Regions from separate parts of the Neobacillus sp. Fa239 genome, predicted to be linked through region 4. Evidence: a T-box and tRNA genes for the amino acid it is inferred to sense, from the RefSeq annotation. Region 4 holds a T-box; the other regions hold tRNA genes.

Region 1 (3,878 bases), 1.6 Mb from region 4:
GGAAGAAGTTAGAGATTATATAAGACAGAACAGATTAGAAAATAAAATTTCAGTCCCTGAAAATGGAAATATTATTGAAAAAGATAGGATTTATATGGGAAAATCGAAAGGAATTTTGTTTATAGAATAGGCTTTAAATCAATATGATTCTTACCGGATTTGATATGTCCTTCATGTACTTTATGAAGGACATATTCTTTGAGTAGAACCGGTTATAGGTGATTTTACGAATAAATCATCCACTGATTCGGCAGCTTCATTTGTTCTTCCTCACCATATACATCCTTAACAGATGGCATTGTGAAATTTGACTGCATAGATTAGTAAATAATCATTAATTAGGAATTCTACATAGTTTATGGGAGTGGTATTTAGGATGGATTCATTTAGGAGGTATCTGTAAAAAGTCGTAAAAAAGTGAAAATATCATCAAAGATTATCTTCAATCTGTTCATGGTTTCCTTACTTAATTTGATCAATCAAAAGACGTAGAATTTAAAAAATTACATCACGAGAATATAAGCGAGTACATTTCATTTTTGAAAAACAATAACCGTTCGAAGCCGAAAACCATTAATACAAAATTGCAGCCTTCATATAAATATAATAACTGGTATTGTCCGAAGTGGTATCCAGAGATGTTAGAAGCACACATTGCTAATTGCCGTGGAATCGAAATAAGATTTTGGAGGGAATTGACAATGAAAGTAAAATATAAAGACGATAGAATATACGGACAAGGTTTAACAGATTTCCCTTATCAGGAAGGTGACTATGTAACGATTGTTGTTCGCTATTGGACAGTTAAAGAGGACGATGAAGATATTTATTATCATGGCCATATTACACAATTAGAGGACGAAAGGGTAGGTTTTTGGGCTGTTTTAGATGATGACCCCAATCAGGAAGAATTTTTTCAATTTTGGAGATATAGAAGCGGTCTTTGACGGTGATAAAATCCCCTTTCTTGGTGAATGGACTAAACGTAAAGAATAGTTGCAAACAGTTGCATTAAAACAATAAAAGCCTACTCATTACGAGTGGGCTTATTTTTCGTTATCTAACCTAATTACTAAAAATAACGAATGATTATATAATTTTAAAAAAGGAAGATTGTAGTTATTAAAGATTGAATGCCATTTTCCATCACCTGGGAATTCACAATGAAAGTAAGGTACATATCCAATCGTTTTTTACATTTACTCGCCTTAGAGGATTCGAACCTACGATCGAGCGTTTAACAGTCGTTTGCTCTACCACTGAGCTACTGCGGAACAAAGAATATATATTTTATTATGATGGGCCTAAATGGACTCGAACCATCGACCTCACGCTTATCAGGCGTGCGCTCTAACCAGCTGAGCTATAGGCCCTTTATATGGAGCGGGTGATGAGAATCGAACTCACAACATCAGCTTGGAAGGCTGAGGTTTTACCACTAAACTACACCCGCATTATAAAAAGGATCATGGTGGCTCAGGACGGAATCGAACCGCCGACACAAGGATTTTCAGTCCTTTGCTCTACCGACTGAGCTACTGAGCCAACAAATGGCGGTCTGGACGGGACTCGAACCCGCGACCTCCTGCGTGACAGGCAGGCATTCTAACCAACTGAACTACCAGACCATATTGCGGGGGCAGGATTTGAACCTGCGACCTTCGGGTTATGAGCCCGACGAGCTACCAGACTGCTCCACCCCGCGATAATAAAAGATGAAAATAAAATTTATGGCGGAGGAAGAGGGATTCGAACCCCCGCGCGGTTTAACCCGCCTGTCGGTTTTCAAGACCGATCCCTTCAGCCGGACTTGGGTATTCCTCCATATAAAATGGACCCTGTAGGACTCGAACCTACGACCGGACGGTTATGAGCCGTCTGCTCTAACCAGCTGAGCTAAGGGTCCATTGATATTTTTTATAGCGGCGGAGGAGATCGAACCCCCGACCTTACGGGTATGAACCGTACGCTCTAGCCAGCTGAGCTACACCGCCAATTTCATAAAAAATAAATGGAGCCTAGCGGGATCGAACCGCTGACCTCCTGCGTGCAAAGCAGGCGCTCTCCCAGCTGAGCTAAGGCCCCATGTTGTTATTGTAATCCTTCGACTGGTCGGGAAGACAGGATTCGAACCTGCGACCCCTTGGTCCCAAACCAAGTGCTCTACCAAGCTGAGCTACTTCCCGATCTATTAATGGCGCGCCCGAAAGGAGTCGAACCCATAACCTTCTGATCCGTAGTCAGACGCTCTATCCAATTGAGCTACGGGCGCATTATTGAAAGTTATTTTGCTCGCGCAAAAAACTTGGTGCCGAGGACCGGAATCGAACCGGTACGGTAGTCACCTACCGCAGGATTTTAAGTCCTGTGCGTCTGCCAGTTCCGCCACCCCGGCGAAATCTATTTATCTGTTCTAATCCAAAACCCAACATTTATTTAATTGGAGGCAGCAACCGGATTCGAACCGGTGGTAAAGGTTTTGCAGACCTCTGCCTTACCACTTGGCTATGCCGCCGCCTTATTTTATGGAGCGGAAGACGGGATTCGAACCCGTGTTACCGCCGTGAAAGGGCGGTGTCTTAACCGCTTGACCAAGGGGCCAACTAAAAAATCACAAAAATAATAGCCCCAAAGGGGCTTTAGCCTGGCAACGTCCTACTCTCACAGGGGGACAGCCCCCAACTACCATCGGCGCTGAGAAGCTTAACTTCCGTGTTCGGGATGGGAACGGGTGTGACCTTCTCGCCATTATTGCCAGACTATTTACTTGAGAGATCGTTCTCTCAAAACTAGATAATACAGAAGAAGTTTTCGTAAAAACGAGGTAATCTGTCTAGCTTCGGCTCCGCTTTTCTATTTGGTTAAGTCCTCGATCGATTAGTATCAGTCAGCTCCACATGTTGCCACGCTTCCACCTCTGACCTATCAACCTGATCATCTTTCAGGGATCTTACTAGCTTGACGCTATGGGAAATCTCATCTTGAGGGGGGCTTCATGCTTAGATGCTTTCAGCACTTATCCCGTCCGCACATAGCTACCCAGCGATGCCTTTGGCAAGACAACTGGTACACCAGCGGTGCGTCCATCCCGGTCCTCTCGTACTAAGGACAGCTCCTCTCAAATTTCCTGCGCCCACGACGGATAGGGACCGAACTGTCTCACGACGTTCTGAACCCAGCTCGCGTACCGCTTTAATGGGCGAACAGCCCAACCCTTGGGACCGACTACAGCCCCAGGATGCGATGAGCCGACATCGAGGTGCCAAACCTCCCCGTCGATGTGGACTCTTGGGGGAGATAAGCCTGTTATCCCCAGGGTAGCTTTTATCCGTTGAGCGATGGCCCTTCCATGCGGAACCACCGGATCACTAAGCCCGACTTTCGTCCCTGCTCGACTTGTAGGTCTCGCAGTCAAGCTCCCTTATGCCTTTACACTCTGCGAATGATTTCCAACCATTCTGAGGGAACCTTTGGGCGCCTCCGTTACTCTTTAGGAGGCGACCGCCCCAGTCAAACTGCCCACCTGACACTGTCTCCCACCCCGATGAGGGGTGCGGGTTAGAATTTCAATACAGCCAGGGTAGTATCCCACCGACGCCTCCACCGAAGCTGGCGCTCCGGTTTCTCAGGCTCCTACCTATCCTGTACAAGCTGTACCAAAATTCAATATCAGGCTACAGTAAAGCTCCATGGGGTCTTTCCGTCCTGTCGCGGGTAACCTGCATCTTCACAGGTACTATAATTTCACCGAGTCTCTCGTTGAGACAGTGCCCAGATCGTTACGCCTTTCGTGCGGGTCGGAACTTACCCGACAAGGAATTTCGCTACCTTAGGACCGTTATAGTTACGGCCGCCGTTTACTGGGGCTTCGATTCAGA
Region 2 (3,878 bases), 2.2 Mb from region 4:
GTATCACCGAAGCTGTGGATTGACACCATTAGGTGTCAGTGGTAGGAGAGCGTTCTAAGGGCGTTGAAGCCAGACTGTAAGGACTGGTGGAGCGCTTAGAAGTGAGAATGCCGGTATGAGTAGCGAAAGATGAGTGAGAATCTCATCCACCGAATGCCTAAGGTTTCCTGAGGAAGGCTCGTCCGCTCAGGGTTAGTCGGGACCTAAGCCGAGGCCGAAAGGCGTAGGCGATGGACAACAGGTTGATATTCCTGTACCACCTCTTTATCGTTTGAGCAACGGGGGGACGCAGGAGGATAGGGTAAGCGCACTGCTGGATATGTGCGTGTAAGCAGTTAGGCTGGTGAATAGGAAAATCCGTTCACCGTGAAGGCTGAGCTGTGATGCCGAGGGAAATATAGTACCGAAGTTCCTGATTCCACACTGCCAAGAAAAGCCTCTAGCGAGATAAAAGGTGCCCGTACCGCAAACCGACACAGGTAGGCGAGGAGAGAATCCTAAGGTGAGCGAGAGAACTCTCGTTAAGGAACTCGGCAAAATGACCCCGTAACTTCGGGAGAAGGGGTGCTCATTGAGGTGAATAGCCTCGATGAGCCGCAGTGAATAGGCCCAGGCGACTGTTTAGCAAAAACACAGGTCTCTGCGAAGCCGCAAGGCGAAGTATAGGGGCTGACGCCTGCCCGGTGCTGGAAGGTTAAGAGGAGGGGTTAGCGCAAGCGAAGCTCTGAATCGAAGCCCCAGTAAACGGCGGCCGTAACTATAACGGTCCTAAGGTAGCGAAATTCCTTGTCGGGTAAGTTCCGACCCGCACGAAAGGCGTAACGATCTGGGCACTGTCTCAACGAGAGACTCGGTGAAATTATAGTACCTGTGAAGATGCAGGTTACCCGCGACAGGACGGAAAGACCCCATGGAGCTTTACTGTAGCCTGATATTGAATTTTGGTACAGCTTGTACAGGATAGGTAGGAGCCTGAGAAACCGGAGCGCCAGCTTCGGTGGAGGCGTCGGTGGGATACTACCCTGGCTGTATTGAAATTCTAACCCGCACCCCTCATCGGGGTGGGAGACAGTGTCAGGTGGGCAGTTTGACTGGGGCGGTCGCCTCCTAAAGAGTAACGGAGGCGCCCAAAGGTTCCCTCAGAATGGTTGGAAATCATTCGCAGAGTGTAAAGGCATAAGGGAGCTTGACTGCGAGACCTACAAGTCGAGCAGGGACGAAAGTCGGGCTTAGTGATCCGGTGGTTCCGCATGGAAGGGCCATCGCTCAACGGATAAAAGCTACCCTGGGGATAACAGGCTTATCTCCCCCAAGAGTCCACATCGACGGGGAGGTTTGGCACCTCGATGTCGGCTCATCGCATCCTGGGGCTGTAGTCGGTCCCAAGGGTTGGGCTGTTCGCCCATTAAAGCGGTACGCGAGCTGGGTTCAGAACGTCGTGAGACAGTTCGGTCCCTATCCGTCGTGGGCGCAGGAAATTTGAGAGGAGCTGTCCTTAGTACGAGAGGACCGGGATGGACGCACCGCTGGTGTACCAGTTGTCTTGCCAAAGGCATCGCTGGGTAGCTATGTGCGGACGGGATAAGTGCTGAAAGCATCTAAGCATGAAGCCCCCCTCAAGATGAGATTTCCCATAGCGTCAAGCTAGTAAGATCCCTGAAAGATGATCAGGTTGATAGGTCAGAGGTGGAAGCGTGGCAACATGTGGAGCTGACTGATACTAATCGATCGAGGACTTAACCAATTTTAAGATTACCTCATTTTTACGAAAACTTCTTCTGCATTATCTAGTTTTGAGGGAATGAAATTTTTATAAATTTCCTCTTGAAAAAATCTAAAAAGACATTATAATAAAATAGTGTCTGATAAATAGTCTGGTAATAATGGCGAGAAGGTCACACCCGTTCCCATCCCGAACACGGAAGTTAAGCTTCTCAGCGCCGATGGTAGTTGGGGGCTGTCCCCCTGTGAGAGTAGGACGTTGCCAGGCTGTTATATCATTATTCCGCAGTAGCTCAGTGGTAGAGCTATCGGCTGTTAACCGATCGGTCGTAGGTTCGAGTCCTACCTGCGGAGCCATTATTATGGAGAGCTGTCCGAGTGGCCGAAGGAGCACGATTGGAAATCGTGTAGGCGGGTAACCCTGTCTCAAGGGTTCAAATCCCTTGCTCTCCGCCATAATACTTTTATTTTTGGCCCCTTGGTCAAGCGGTTAAGACACCGCCCTTTCACGGCGGTAACACGGGTTCGAATCCCGTAGGGGTCACCAAAGTTTTTTCGCGTCAGGGAAAATAACTTTCATTATAATGGAGGATTAGCTCAGCTGGGAGAGCATCTGCCTTACAAGCAGAGGGTCGGCGGTTCGATCCCGTCATCCTCCACCATAATATTGTCGCGGGGTGGAGCAGTCCGGTAGCTCGTCGGGCTCATAACCCGAAGGTCGCAGGTTCAAATCCTGTCCCCGCAATTCGGTCTGGTAGTTCAGTTGGTTAGAATGCCTGCCTGTCACGCAGGAGGTCGCGGGTTCGAGTCCCGTCCAGACCGCCATATGTTGGCTCAGTAGCTCAGTCGGTAGAGCAAAGGACTGAAAATCCTTGTGTCGGCGGTTCGATTCCGTCCTGAGCCACCATTTAGATTAAAAGATACGCCGATGTAGCTCAATTGGTAGAGCAACTGAATCGTAATCAGTAGGTTGGGGGTTCGATTCCTCTCGTCGGCACCTTAAGCTGACAAATTCAGTTAATATTATGTGGAGGGGTAGCGAAGTGGCTAAACGCGGCGGACTGTAAATCCGCTCCCTCGGGGTTCGGCGGTTCGAATCCGTCCCCCTCCACCAAATTTTTTTCGCACAAGTGAAAATAACTTTTCATAACATAGGGGTATAGTTTAAAGGTAGAACGAAGGTCTCCAAAACCTTTGGTGTGGGTTCGATTCCTACTACCCCTGCCAATTGATTTTATTGTGGCGATTGTGGCGAAGTGGTTAACGCATCGGATTGTGGTTCCGACATTCGTGGGTTCGATTCCCATCAGTCGCCCCATTAAAAGTATTGAATATTTCAATAAATTGTATTATTATTGGGCTATAGCCAAGCGGTAAGGCATCGCACTTTGACTGCGACATGCGTTGGTTCAAATCCAGCTAGCCCAGCCAATTTGCGGAAGTAGTTCAGTGGTAGAACACCACCTTGCCAAGGTGGGGGTCGCGGGTTCGAATCCCGTCTTCCGCTCCATAAAATACGGCGGCATAGCCAAGTGGTAAGGCAGAGGTCTGCAAAACCTTTACCACCGGTTCGAATCCGGTTGCCGCCTCCAATTAAATAAATGTTGGGTTTTGGATTAGAACAGGTAATTAGATTTCGCCGGGGTGGCGGAACTGGCAGGCGCACAGGACTTAAAATCCTGCGGTAGGTGACTACCGTACCGGTTCGATTCCGGTCCTCGGCATTATTTATTTAAAATTTTATTACGCCGGTGTGGCGGAATTGGCAGACGCGCACGACTCAAAATCGTGTTCCTCTGGAGTGTCGGTTCGACCCCGACCACCGGTATCTTTAGATTTAGATAAACTAAATTTAAACGCTGTAAAGCACTCACAAATGTTGTTAAATCAATGTTTGTGAGTGCTTTTTTCGTTATTGAACCAGAATGTGTAGTTAAAGAGTTTCTTTTTAATTGGAAAAGAAAATGAAGAAGTTGCCGATATTGTCGCCTATGAAGCCTATTGGCGACAATACAGAAGAGAAAGCAACCAAAAGTGTCGCCAGTGTTAGGCTACAAGCTTCAGACTACAAATCAGAGAAGGAAGGAGTCTACGCTAGCAAAAAATGCTCAAAAAGAAGAATAGATAACTTAGAAGAATTCTTCATATAAAAATCA
Region 3 (3,878 bases), 740 kb from region 4:
CAAAAATGCGGAAGTAGTTCAGTGGTAGAACACCACCTTGCCAAGGTGGGGGTCGCGGGTTCGAATCCCGTCTTCCGCTCCATATTTGCCGGGGTGGCGGAACTGGCAGACGCACAGGACTTAAAATCCTGCGGTAGGTGACTACCGTACCGGTTCGATTCCGGTCCTCGGCACCAAAGTTTTTTGTGACAGCAAAATAACTTTCAAAATAATGCGCCCGTAGCTCAATTGGATAGAGCGTCTGACTACGGATCAGAAGGTTATGGGTTCGACTCCTTTCGGGCGCGCCATTATTTAACGGGAAGTAGCTCAGCTTGGTAGAGCACTTGGTTTGGGACCAAGGGGTCGCAGGTTCGAATCCTGTCTTCCCGACCAGTCTCAGGATTACAATAACAACATGGGGCCTTAGCTCAGCTGGGAGAGCGCCTGCTTTGCACGCAGGAGGTCAGCGGTTCGATCCCGCTAGGCTCCATTTATTTTTTATGAAATTGGCGGTGTAGCTCAGCTGGCTAGAGCGTACGGTTCATACCCGTAAGGTCGGGGGTTCGATCCCCTCCGCCGCTATAAAAAATATCAATGGACCCTTAGCTCAGCTGGTTAGAGCAGACGGCTCATAACCGTCCGGTCGTAGGTTCGAGTCCTACAGGGTCCATTTTATATGGAGGAATACCCAAGTCCGGCTGAAGGGATCGGTCTTGAAAACCGACAGGCGGGTTAAACCGCGCGGGGGTTCGAATCCCTCTTCCTCCGCCATATTATTTAAACTTCAGCAATGTTAAGTTTCCTTTCTATTATCGCGGGGTGGAGCACGTTCGAATAATCTTCTTCGAATCATCCACAGCGCACCGATTGAACCGCAACTTGAATAAGCTTTCTGAAATCGGGGCGGTCATTAAGCTTGGAGCATAGTCCAAACTTAATATTTTCTATTATCGCGGGGTGGAGCAGTCTGGTAGCTCGTCGGGCTCATAACCCGAAGGTCGCAGGTTCAAATCCTGCCTCCGCAATATGGTCTGGTAGTTCAGTTGGTTAGAATGCCTGCCTGTCACGCAGGAGGTCGCGGGTTCGAGTCCCGTCCAGACCGCCATTTCTTGGCTCAGTAGCTCAGTCGGTAGAGCAAAGGACTGAAAATCCTTGTATCGGCGGTTCGATTCCGTCCTGAGCCACCATTAAAATTTTGTCTTTATTTGCTTAAATGTGGAGGGGTAGCGAAGTGGCTAAACGCGGCGGACTGTAAATCCGCTCCCTCAGGGTTCGGCGGTTCGAATCCGTCCCCCTCCACCATAATGGCGGATGTGGCGAAGTGGTTAACGCATCGGATTGTGGTTCCGACATTCGTGGGTTCAATTCCCATCATCCGCCCCATTTGATTTTAATATTGGGCTATAGCCAAGCGGTAAGGCAACGGACTTTGACTCCGTCATGCGTTGGTTCAAATCCAGCTAGCCCAGCCATTATCTTTTATTATCCTGCGGGTGTAGTTTACTGGTAAAACCTCAGCCTTCCAAGCTGATGTAGTGGGTTCGATTCCCATCACCCGCTCCAAAATGGGGGCCTATAGCTCAGCTGGTTAGAGCGCACGCCTGATAAGCGTGAGGTCGATGGTTCGAGTCCATTTAGGCCCACTATACTAATATATTTTTGTTCCGCAGTAGCTCAGTGGTAGAGCAATCGGCTGTTAACCGATCGGTCGTAGGTTCGAATCCTACCTGCGGAGCCATTCATGCGCCTTTAGCTCAGCTGGATAGAGCATACGCCTTCTAAGCGTACGGTCAGAGGTTCGAATCCTCTAAGGCGCGTCAATGTAAAAGCGATTATTGTTTTGCTCATATTATCTGTCATTTAAAGGTTACCCTGATTGGGTAGCCTCTTTTTATTTCTAAGATACCAATAATTTAATCAAGCATTTTCCTCCTCGCTGCGTTCGAACAAATCCTCAACGCTAATGTATATCCGTTGATATGAATAAGGGGAATTAACATAAAATTTTTATTGTTTAGACTTTGTAATAACTGAATGTTGATTTCACTGTGTTTGAAAAATAAACGGTAAAATTCCGTTTAAATTGGGAAATACCCATATTTCCTTAAAAATAAGGGGAGTTTTTCCGTTTATATGATCCAGATATTTGGATTTTGCCATATTTAGAGCAGTTAATCGGAAAATCTCCGCTTATATCTGCTTCTTATGCTTCCTCTATATATATTAGCCGGAAATTCTCCGCCTATGGATTCTCATACCTACAAGAAAATCAACAATGAATAAAAACAGAGCCATTGTTTAAGGAACAAACGCAAACTTAGATAATTAACACATATGCTAAACGATATGGGGAACAAATCTGGCTCCTGAGAAATTGTCGAAGATGAAGAACTTACTCATAAAGTTAAGCTGGTACATTTTTTGAATTAAAGCTATTGATTTTTTTAATGCACAACCCCTAATAAAAAAGAGCCAAATGGCTCTTTTTTATTTTTTCATCATTACTTACCGCAGCATTTTCTATATTTTCTTCCAGAACCACAAGGACACCGATCATTTCTTCCTACCGTAGGTGTGCCTATTTGTCCCTCTTCCGTAACATTAAAATCAGATGCTGAAGGAGTGAGTCCAGAAGTGCCTGAACCAGGAGTAACAACTTGAACCTGCTGAATTTGTAATACTTTTAGAGTAAGTTCAAGGACAAGTTTTTCTGTCAACGTGCTAAAAGGTGCCTCAGGAGCTGTCACGTTTGGTGAAAAGTCAAGTTCAATGAAGGCAGCTGACACTAACTCACCGAATGGCTGTTCATTGTATTCCACAGTATTTCGGAATAAATATTTATCCAAACGAGGATTTAGGTTGTTTGTTTCACTAAGGAAATTTGCCTCATCACTTGCAGAAATGTCGATAATTGGGGGAGTAGCGAATCTTGTAATTTCTGTAAAACCATTAAAATTAATATCGACAACTCTATCTAGAAGTGCTGTGGTACATCCAGCCCCACCCGTTGTCCCTGATGATGTATATTCAATATTTTTTCGAATATGCCCAGCTATAAATAATTTACCAGCTGTCACTTTAATATGGGGACCACTAGTATCAAATGAAGTCGGAACAAGTTTCACTTGATCCAGAAATACATTTTTTTTCACTCTTTTAATTTCAGTTGCTGCAGGAGTTAGGGTAATAGTCGTCTCTAAAGGAATTTGGATTGTTACCGCTGCCGTTACAACAGGAACCTTAATGGTTGTAAGTCCATCAACATCGAAAAATGCTAAATTTTCAAATGGAGTAAGTGGTGTTGTACCAACCGTACAGGGGCCTGGGGGGTCAATGGGTTGATTTGTTTGATTATTTTTATTCATCTATAAAAAATTCTTCCTTTCTTTTTAATTTTATAAAAGCTCTTACAGGATTAGAGTATTCTGTTTCATGTGAATGAATGTGGACAAGTATAATGGACATTAACATATTTTTATAGAAATGGGCTTGAGTCCATTCATAGGTAATTACATGCCCAAAAATAGGTTCAGAAAGAAGAAATGGGCACGTAGGAGGAGCCTACGTGCCCAAAAGCAGGATCAAGAAGAAGAAATGGACACATAGGAGGAGTCTACGTGCCCAAAAGCAGGATCAAGAGGAAGAAACGGTCACGTGGGAGGAGTCTACGTGCCCAAAAGTAAGTTCAAGAAGAAGAAACGGTCAAGTAGGAGGAGTCTACGTGCCCAAATGTAGGATCAAGAAGAAGAAACAGTCACGTAGAGGAGGTCTACGTGTCCAAAAGCAGGTTGATATAGCCAAAAGTGTCGCCTTTAAAGGTGATAGGCGACAAAACGAAGGAAGAAGAAGATTTCATTCGTCCAGATCGTAATGTATATGCTAGCAGTTAATCGTAC
Region 4 (3,878 bases):
CTTCAAATAATACGCCTAAGCCGGGCAGCATTTTTTCTTCGCCATTTTGGATGGCATCAACAATTGTATCTTCCAGTTCCGCTTGTGAGTTGCCAGAAACATTGTGGATAATCGCATTTCTTAAGTTTAAGTTCATGATTACACACTCCTTTTTATCCTGTATTACTCTAATATGATTTCTAATTTTGGTTTAATTATGTATAATTAGGAAATTAAAAAGCGTTTTTAAAGGAGATTCATGAGTTGAAACATATTCAATCTGTTCAAAATCCGCAGGTTAAACAATGGAAAAAGCTGCAAACCAAAAAAGAACGGGATAAAACGGGCTTGTTTTTAGTGGAAGGTTTCCATTTAGTGGAAGAGGCGCTGAAAGCTGAAAAGTTTGTGGTAGAAATCATCGTTTCAGAAGAAGTGGGTTTGCCTCCGCGCTGGGATTCTGGAACAACACCAGTCACAACCGTAACAGAAGAAATATCCAACGCACTATCGGATACAGAAGCACCACAAGGAATATATGCAGTCTGCAGGCAGCCGGAATGGCAGGCAGAGGATGCTAAAACCTATTTATTCATTGATGCAGTCCAAGACCCCGGCAATTTAGGGACAATGATCCGGACGGCCGATGCAGCGGGAATTGACGCCGTCATTGTTGGAAGCGGCAGTGTGGATCACTTTAATTCAAAGGTCCTTCGCTCTGCACAGGGAAGCCATTTCCACCTTCCTGTCATCCGGGGAGATCTAAACATTTGGGTTGAGAAACTAAAGAATCGCCAAATTCCTGTCTTTGGTACGGCCTTGGAACAGGCTTCCGTTTATACCGATACCGTACCTACTGAAAATTTTGCTTTAATCGTTGGTAACGAAGGGAATGGGGTCAACAAGGATCTTTTAGCCCATACAACTGCCAACCTCTATATTCCGATTTACGGGAAAAGTGAATCTTTAAATGTGGCGGTTGCAACAGGTATTCTGATTTATTATTTAAAATTGGGCTCAAAATGATTTGAAACGCAATAAAAATTATTATATAATAATCTGCAATATGAATATTTGAAAAACGATGACGGAGAAAAGTATCTTGTCCAAGACCTTTTAGGGAAAAAGTGCCGTGACTGAAAGCACTTTTAGGAAACAGAGAAGAGAAGTTCACCTCCCGAGTTGGCATCAGGACCATTTTAATATGTAAAGATGCGCCGGCAAAAGCCGTTATTCGAATGAAGCGAACACAAATGTTTTGTACATAAAGTGTTTACAAGGGTGGTACCGCGACTATAAACCTCGTCCCTTTCCAGGGATGGGGTTTTTTTGTTTGATTTGGAGGCATCCAAAATAGTTTCGCGGAATTATGGCTAAAACCCGTGGAATTATTTCCAAAGTTGGCGGAATTAAGAAAAAAGTCGGCGGTATTCCGTTTCAAATGCGCGGAATGAATCAAAAAAGTAAATCCCCGCCCCAGAAAAAAGGTTAATTTAAAGGAGGAAATCCAATGCAAGAACGTTTAAAGGAATTGCAGGAGGAAGCAATCGAGAAGATTGAACAATCTTCCAGCTTACGAGATTTGAATGATATTCGTGTTGCCTACTTAGGTAAAAAAGGTCCAATCACTGAAGTATTACGCGGCATGGGCAAGCTTTCCGCAGAAGAGCGTCCTGTCATGGGAGCACTGGCCAATGAGGTACGCGAGGCGATAGCTGTAAAAATAGAGGCAAAGCAAGCTGAGTTAGAGGAAGCGGCAGTACTTGAAAAATTAGCTTCGGAAACAATTGATGTCACTCTTCCAGGCCGCCCGGTAAAAGCAGGGAACCACCATCCCTTAACAAGAATCATTGAGGAAATTGAAGATTTATTTATTGGCATGGGTTATCAAGTGGCAGAAGGGCCTGAGGTTGAGCAGGATTATTACAACTTTGAAGCTCTTAATTTGCCGAAAGGCCACCCTGCCCGCGATATGCAGGACTCTTTCTATATTACAGAGGAAATCCTGCTTAGAACTCATACTTCACCTGTTCAAGCGCGGACAATGGAAAAACACGATGGCAAAGGGCCAATTAAAATCATCTGCCCAGGCAAAGTGTACCGCCGCGATAATGATGATGCGACACACTCCCATCAGTTCATGCAAATTGAAGGCTTAGTGGTCGGTGAAAATATTCGCATGAGTGATCTTAAAGGTACCCTTGAGGTATTTGCGAAGAAAATGTTTGGTGAAGATCGTGAAATCCGCCTGCGCCCTAGCTTTTTCCCATTCACGGAGCCATCTGTTGAAATGGATATTTCTTGTAAAATTTGCGGCGGCAGCGGCTGTAATGTTTGTAAGCAAACAGGCTGGATTGAAATCCTTGGCGCTGGTATGGTGCATCCAAATGTACTCGAAATGGCGGGTTATGATTCTAAAAAATATACCGGTTTTGCTTTCGGAATGGGTCCTGAGCGGATTGCCATGTTGAAATACGGGGTAGATGATATTCGTCATTTCTATACAAATGATGTACGGTTCTTAAAACAATTTTCAAAACACGAATAACAATAAAAGCGGAAGTGCCTTGGGCAGCCCCGACAAGCTTAAGACGAGCCGGCGGGAAGGTTGTTCTTTAACCTTCTTGCTGGATTGGCTTAAGACCTCGAGGGGCTAGGCACTGTAGCTGGATAATAAAAGGAGGATGACGACATGTTCGTTTCATATAAATGGCTCCAGGATTATGTGGATTTAACGGGAGTAACGGCTGCAGAATTAGCCGAAAAAATTACGAAAAGCGGTATTGAAGTTGAAGGTGTGGAAGTGCTTAACGAAGGCATTAAAGGAGTGGTTGTCGGCTACGTCCAGGAACGTGAGCAGCATCCAAATGCTGATAAATTAAGCAAATGCCTTGTTGATATTGGTCAAGGAGAACCGGTGCAAATTATTTGCGGGGCAAAAAACGTGGCACAAGGTCAAAAGGTAGCTGTTGCAACGGTTGGAGCAGTTTTGCCAGGGGACTTTAAGATCAAGCGGGCAAAGCTTCGCGGTGAGGAATCCAATGGAATGATTTGCTCGCTTACCGAGCTTGGCATGGAAGCAAAATTGGTACCAAAAGAATATTCAGAGGGAATTTTTGTTTTTCCTTCAGATGCAGAAGTCGGCACTGATGCAATTGCCTTATTAAACAGAGATGATGAAGTTCTTGAGCTTGGCTTAACACCGAATCGTTCCGACTGCTTAAGCATGCTTGGCGTTGCATACGAAGTGGCAGCTATTCTTGGGAGAGATGTGAAGCTTCCAGAAATCAACCTTGAGTCCAGTGATGAAAAAGCAACGGATTATATTAAAATTGTTGTGGATGCGAAAGAGGATAACCCACTATATTCAGCAAAAGTCATTAAAAATGTAAAAATCGGACCGTCTCCGCTTTGGATGCAAACTCGATTAATGTCAGCAGGCATTCGCCCGCATAATAATGTTGTCGATATTACCAATTATATTTTATTAGAATATGGCCAGCCATTACACGCATTTGACTATGACCGCTTAGGTTCCAAAGAAATTCTCGTCCGCCGCGCAAACGATGGAGAAAAGTTTGTCACACTGGATGATGCGGAACGAATTTTGACAGCTGATCATCTTGTGATTACGAATGGAAAAGAACCAGTAGCCCTAGCTGGGGTTATGGGCGGAGCAAATTCCGAAGTAACGACTGATACGACAACAGTTTTATTAGAAGCTGCTTATTTTACAGGTTCAGTCGTTAGAAAGGCTTCTAAAGACCACGGCTTAAGAAGTGAAGCAAGCGCCCGTTTTGAAAAAGGTGTTGACCCTAATCGCGTCCGTGCTGCTGGTGAACGTGCGGCCTATCTCATGGCAAAATATGCAGGCGGGGAAGTTTTGGAGGGGGCAGCAGAAG

The links. The T-box of region 4 lies ahead of pheS (phenylalanine--tRNA ligase subunit alpha). A T-box ahead of a tRNA ligase gene usually reads a tRNA of that ligase, here a tRNA-Phe.
Region 1: it encodes a tRNA-Phe, which carries the amino acid that the T-box ahead of pheS (phenylalanine--tRNA ligase subunit alpha) is inferred to sense. The anticodon was not compared.
Region 2: it encodes a tRNA-Phe, which carries the amino acid that the T-box ahead of pheS (phenylalanine--tRNA ligase subunit alpha) is inferred to sense. The anticodon was not compared.
Region 3: it encodes a tRNA-Phe, which carries the amino acid that the T-box ahead of pheS (phenylalanine--tRNA ligase subunit alpha) is inferred to sense. The anticodon was not compared.

Annotation. Positions count from the first base shown of each region.
Region 1 covers NZ_AP041611.1:223,052-226,929, reverse strand. The annotation lists gene ACZ5XR_RS01080 (hypothetical protein) at 702-947, shown strand; tRNA gene ACZ5XR_RS01075 (tRNA-Ile) at 1,300-1,373, opposite strand; tRNA gene ACZ5XR_RS01070 (tRNA-Gly) at 1,380-1,453, opposite strand; tRNA gene ACZ5XR_RS01065 (tRNA-Phe) at 1,470-1,545, opposite strand; tRNA gene ACZ5XR_RS01060 (tRNA-Asp) at 1,552-1,628, opposite strand; tRNA gene ACZ5XR_RS01055 (tRNA-Met) at 1,632-1,705, opposite strand; tRNA gene ACZ5XR_RS01050 (tRNA-Ser) at 1,732-1,824, opposite strand; tRNA gene ACZ5XR_RS01045 (tRNA-Ile) at 1,833-1,906, opposite strand; tRNA gene ACZ5XR_RS01040 (tRNA-Met) at 1,921-1,994, opposite strand; tRNA gene ACZ5XR_RS01035 (tRNA-Ala) at 2,013-2,085, opposite strand; tRNA gene ACZ5XR_RS01030 (tRNA-Pro) at 2,110-2,186, opposite strand; tRNA gene ACZ5XR_RS01025 (tRNA-Arg) at 2,196-2,272, opposite strand; tRNA gene ACZ5XR_RS01020 (tRNA-Leu) at 2,307-2,395, opposite strand; tRNA gene ACZ5XR_RS01015 (tRNA-Cys) at 2,442-2,515, opposite strand; rRNA gene rrf (5S ribosomal RNA) at 2,643-2,759, opposite strand; rRNA gene ACZ5XR_RS01005 (23S ribosomal RNA) at 2,858-3,878, opposite strand, start outside.
Region 2 covers NZ_AP041611.1:765,064-768,941, forward strand. The annotation lists rRNA gene ACZ5XR_RS03550 (23S ribosomal RNA) at 1-1,744, shown strand, start outside; rRNA gene rrf (5S ribosomal RNA) at 1,874-1,990, shown strand; tRNA gene ACZ5XR_RS03560 (tRNA-Asn) at 2,005-2,079, shown strand; tRNA gene ACZ5XR_RS03565 (tRNA-Ser) at 2,087-2,178, shown strand; tRNA gene ACZ5XR_RS03570 (tRNA-Glu) at 2,195-2,269, shown strand; tRNA gene ACZ5XR_RS03575 (tRNA-Val) at 2,309-2,384, shown strand; tRNA gene ACZ5XR_RS03580 (tRNA-Met) at 2,394-2,467, shown strand; tRNA gene ACZ5XR_RS03585 (tRNA-Asp) at 2,471-2,547, shown strand; tRNA gene ACZ5XR_RS03590 (tRNA-Phe) at 2,554-2,629, shown strand; tRNA gene ACZ5XR_RS03595 (tRNA-Thr) at 2,647-2,719, shown strand; tRNA gene ACZ5XR_RS03600 (tRNA-Tyr) at 2,752-2,836, shown strand; tRNA gene ACZ5XR_RS03605 (tRNA-Trp) at 2,876-2,949, shown strand; tRNA gene ACZ5XR_RS03610 (tRNA-His) at 2,965-3,040, shown strand; tRNA gene ACZ5XR_RS03615 (tRNA-Gln) at 3,079-3,153, shown strand; tRNA gene ACZ5XR_RS03620 (tRNA-Gly) at 3,158-3,232, shown strand; tRNA gene ACZ5XR_RS03625 (tRNA-Cys) at 3,241-3,314, shown strand; tRNA gene ACZ5XR_RS03630 (tRNA-Leu) at 3,361-3,446, shown strand; tRNA gene ACZ5XR_RS03635 (tRNA-Leu) at 3,470-3,550, shown strand; gene ACZ5XR_RS03640 (hypothetical protein) at 3,675-3,872, shown strand.
Region 3 covers NZ_AP041611.1:5,058,321-5,062,198, reverse strand. The annotation lists tRNA gene ACZ5XR_RS25030 (tRNA-Gly) at 8-82, shown strand; tRNA gene ACZ5XR_RS25025 (tRNA-Leu) at 88-176, shown strand; tRNA gene ACZ5XR_RS25020 (tRNA-Arg) at 214-290, shown strand; tRNA gene ACZ5XR_RS25015 (tRNA-Pro) at 299-375, shown strand; tRNA gene ACZ5XR_RS25010 (tRNA-Ala) at 400-472, shown strand; tRNA gene ACZ5XR_RS25005 (tRNA-Met) at 491-564, shown strand; tRNA gene ACZ5XR_RS25000 (tRNA-Ile) at 579-652, shown strand; tRNA gene ACZ5XR_RS24995 (tRNA-Ser) at 661-753, shown strand; tRNA gene ACZ5XR_RS24990 (tRNA-Met) at 934-1,007, shown strand; tRNA gene ACZ5XR_RS24985 (tRNA-Asp) at 1,011-1,087, shown strand; tRNA gene ACZ5XR_RS24980 (tRNA-Phe) at 1,094-1,169, shown strand; tRNA gene ACZ5XR_RS24975 (tRNA-Tyr) at 1,200-1,284, shown strand; tRNA gene ACZ5XR_RS24970 (tRNA-His) at 1,290-1,365, shown strand; tRNA gene ACZ5XR_RS24965 (tRNA-Gln) at 1,380-1,454, shown strand; tRNA gene ACZ5XR_RS24960 (tRNA-Gly) at 1,472-1,545, shown strand; tRNA gene ACZ5XR_RS24955 (tRNA-Ile) at 1,552-1,625, shown strand; tRNA gene ACZ5XR_RS24950 (tRNA-Asn) at 1,646-1,720, shown strand; tRNA gene ACZ5XR_RS24945 (tRNA-Arg) at 1,726-1,799, shown strand; gene ACZ5XR_RS24940 (YecA family protein) at 2,484-3,347, opposite strand; gene ACZ5XR_RS24935 (hypothetical protein) at 3,548-3,853, shown strand.
Region 4 covers NZ_AP041611.1:4,319,798-4,323,675, reverse strand. The annotation lists gene sspI (small acid-soluble spore protein SspI) at 1-136, opposite strand, end outside; gene ACZ5XR_RS21400 (TrmH family RNA methyltransferase) at 244-1,002, shown strand; T-box leader at 1,052-1,289, shown strand; gene pheS (phenylalanine--tRNA ligase subunit alpha) at 1,487-2,524, shown strand; gene pheT (phenylalanine--tRNA ligase subunit beta) at 2,669-3,878, shown strand, end outside.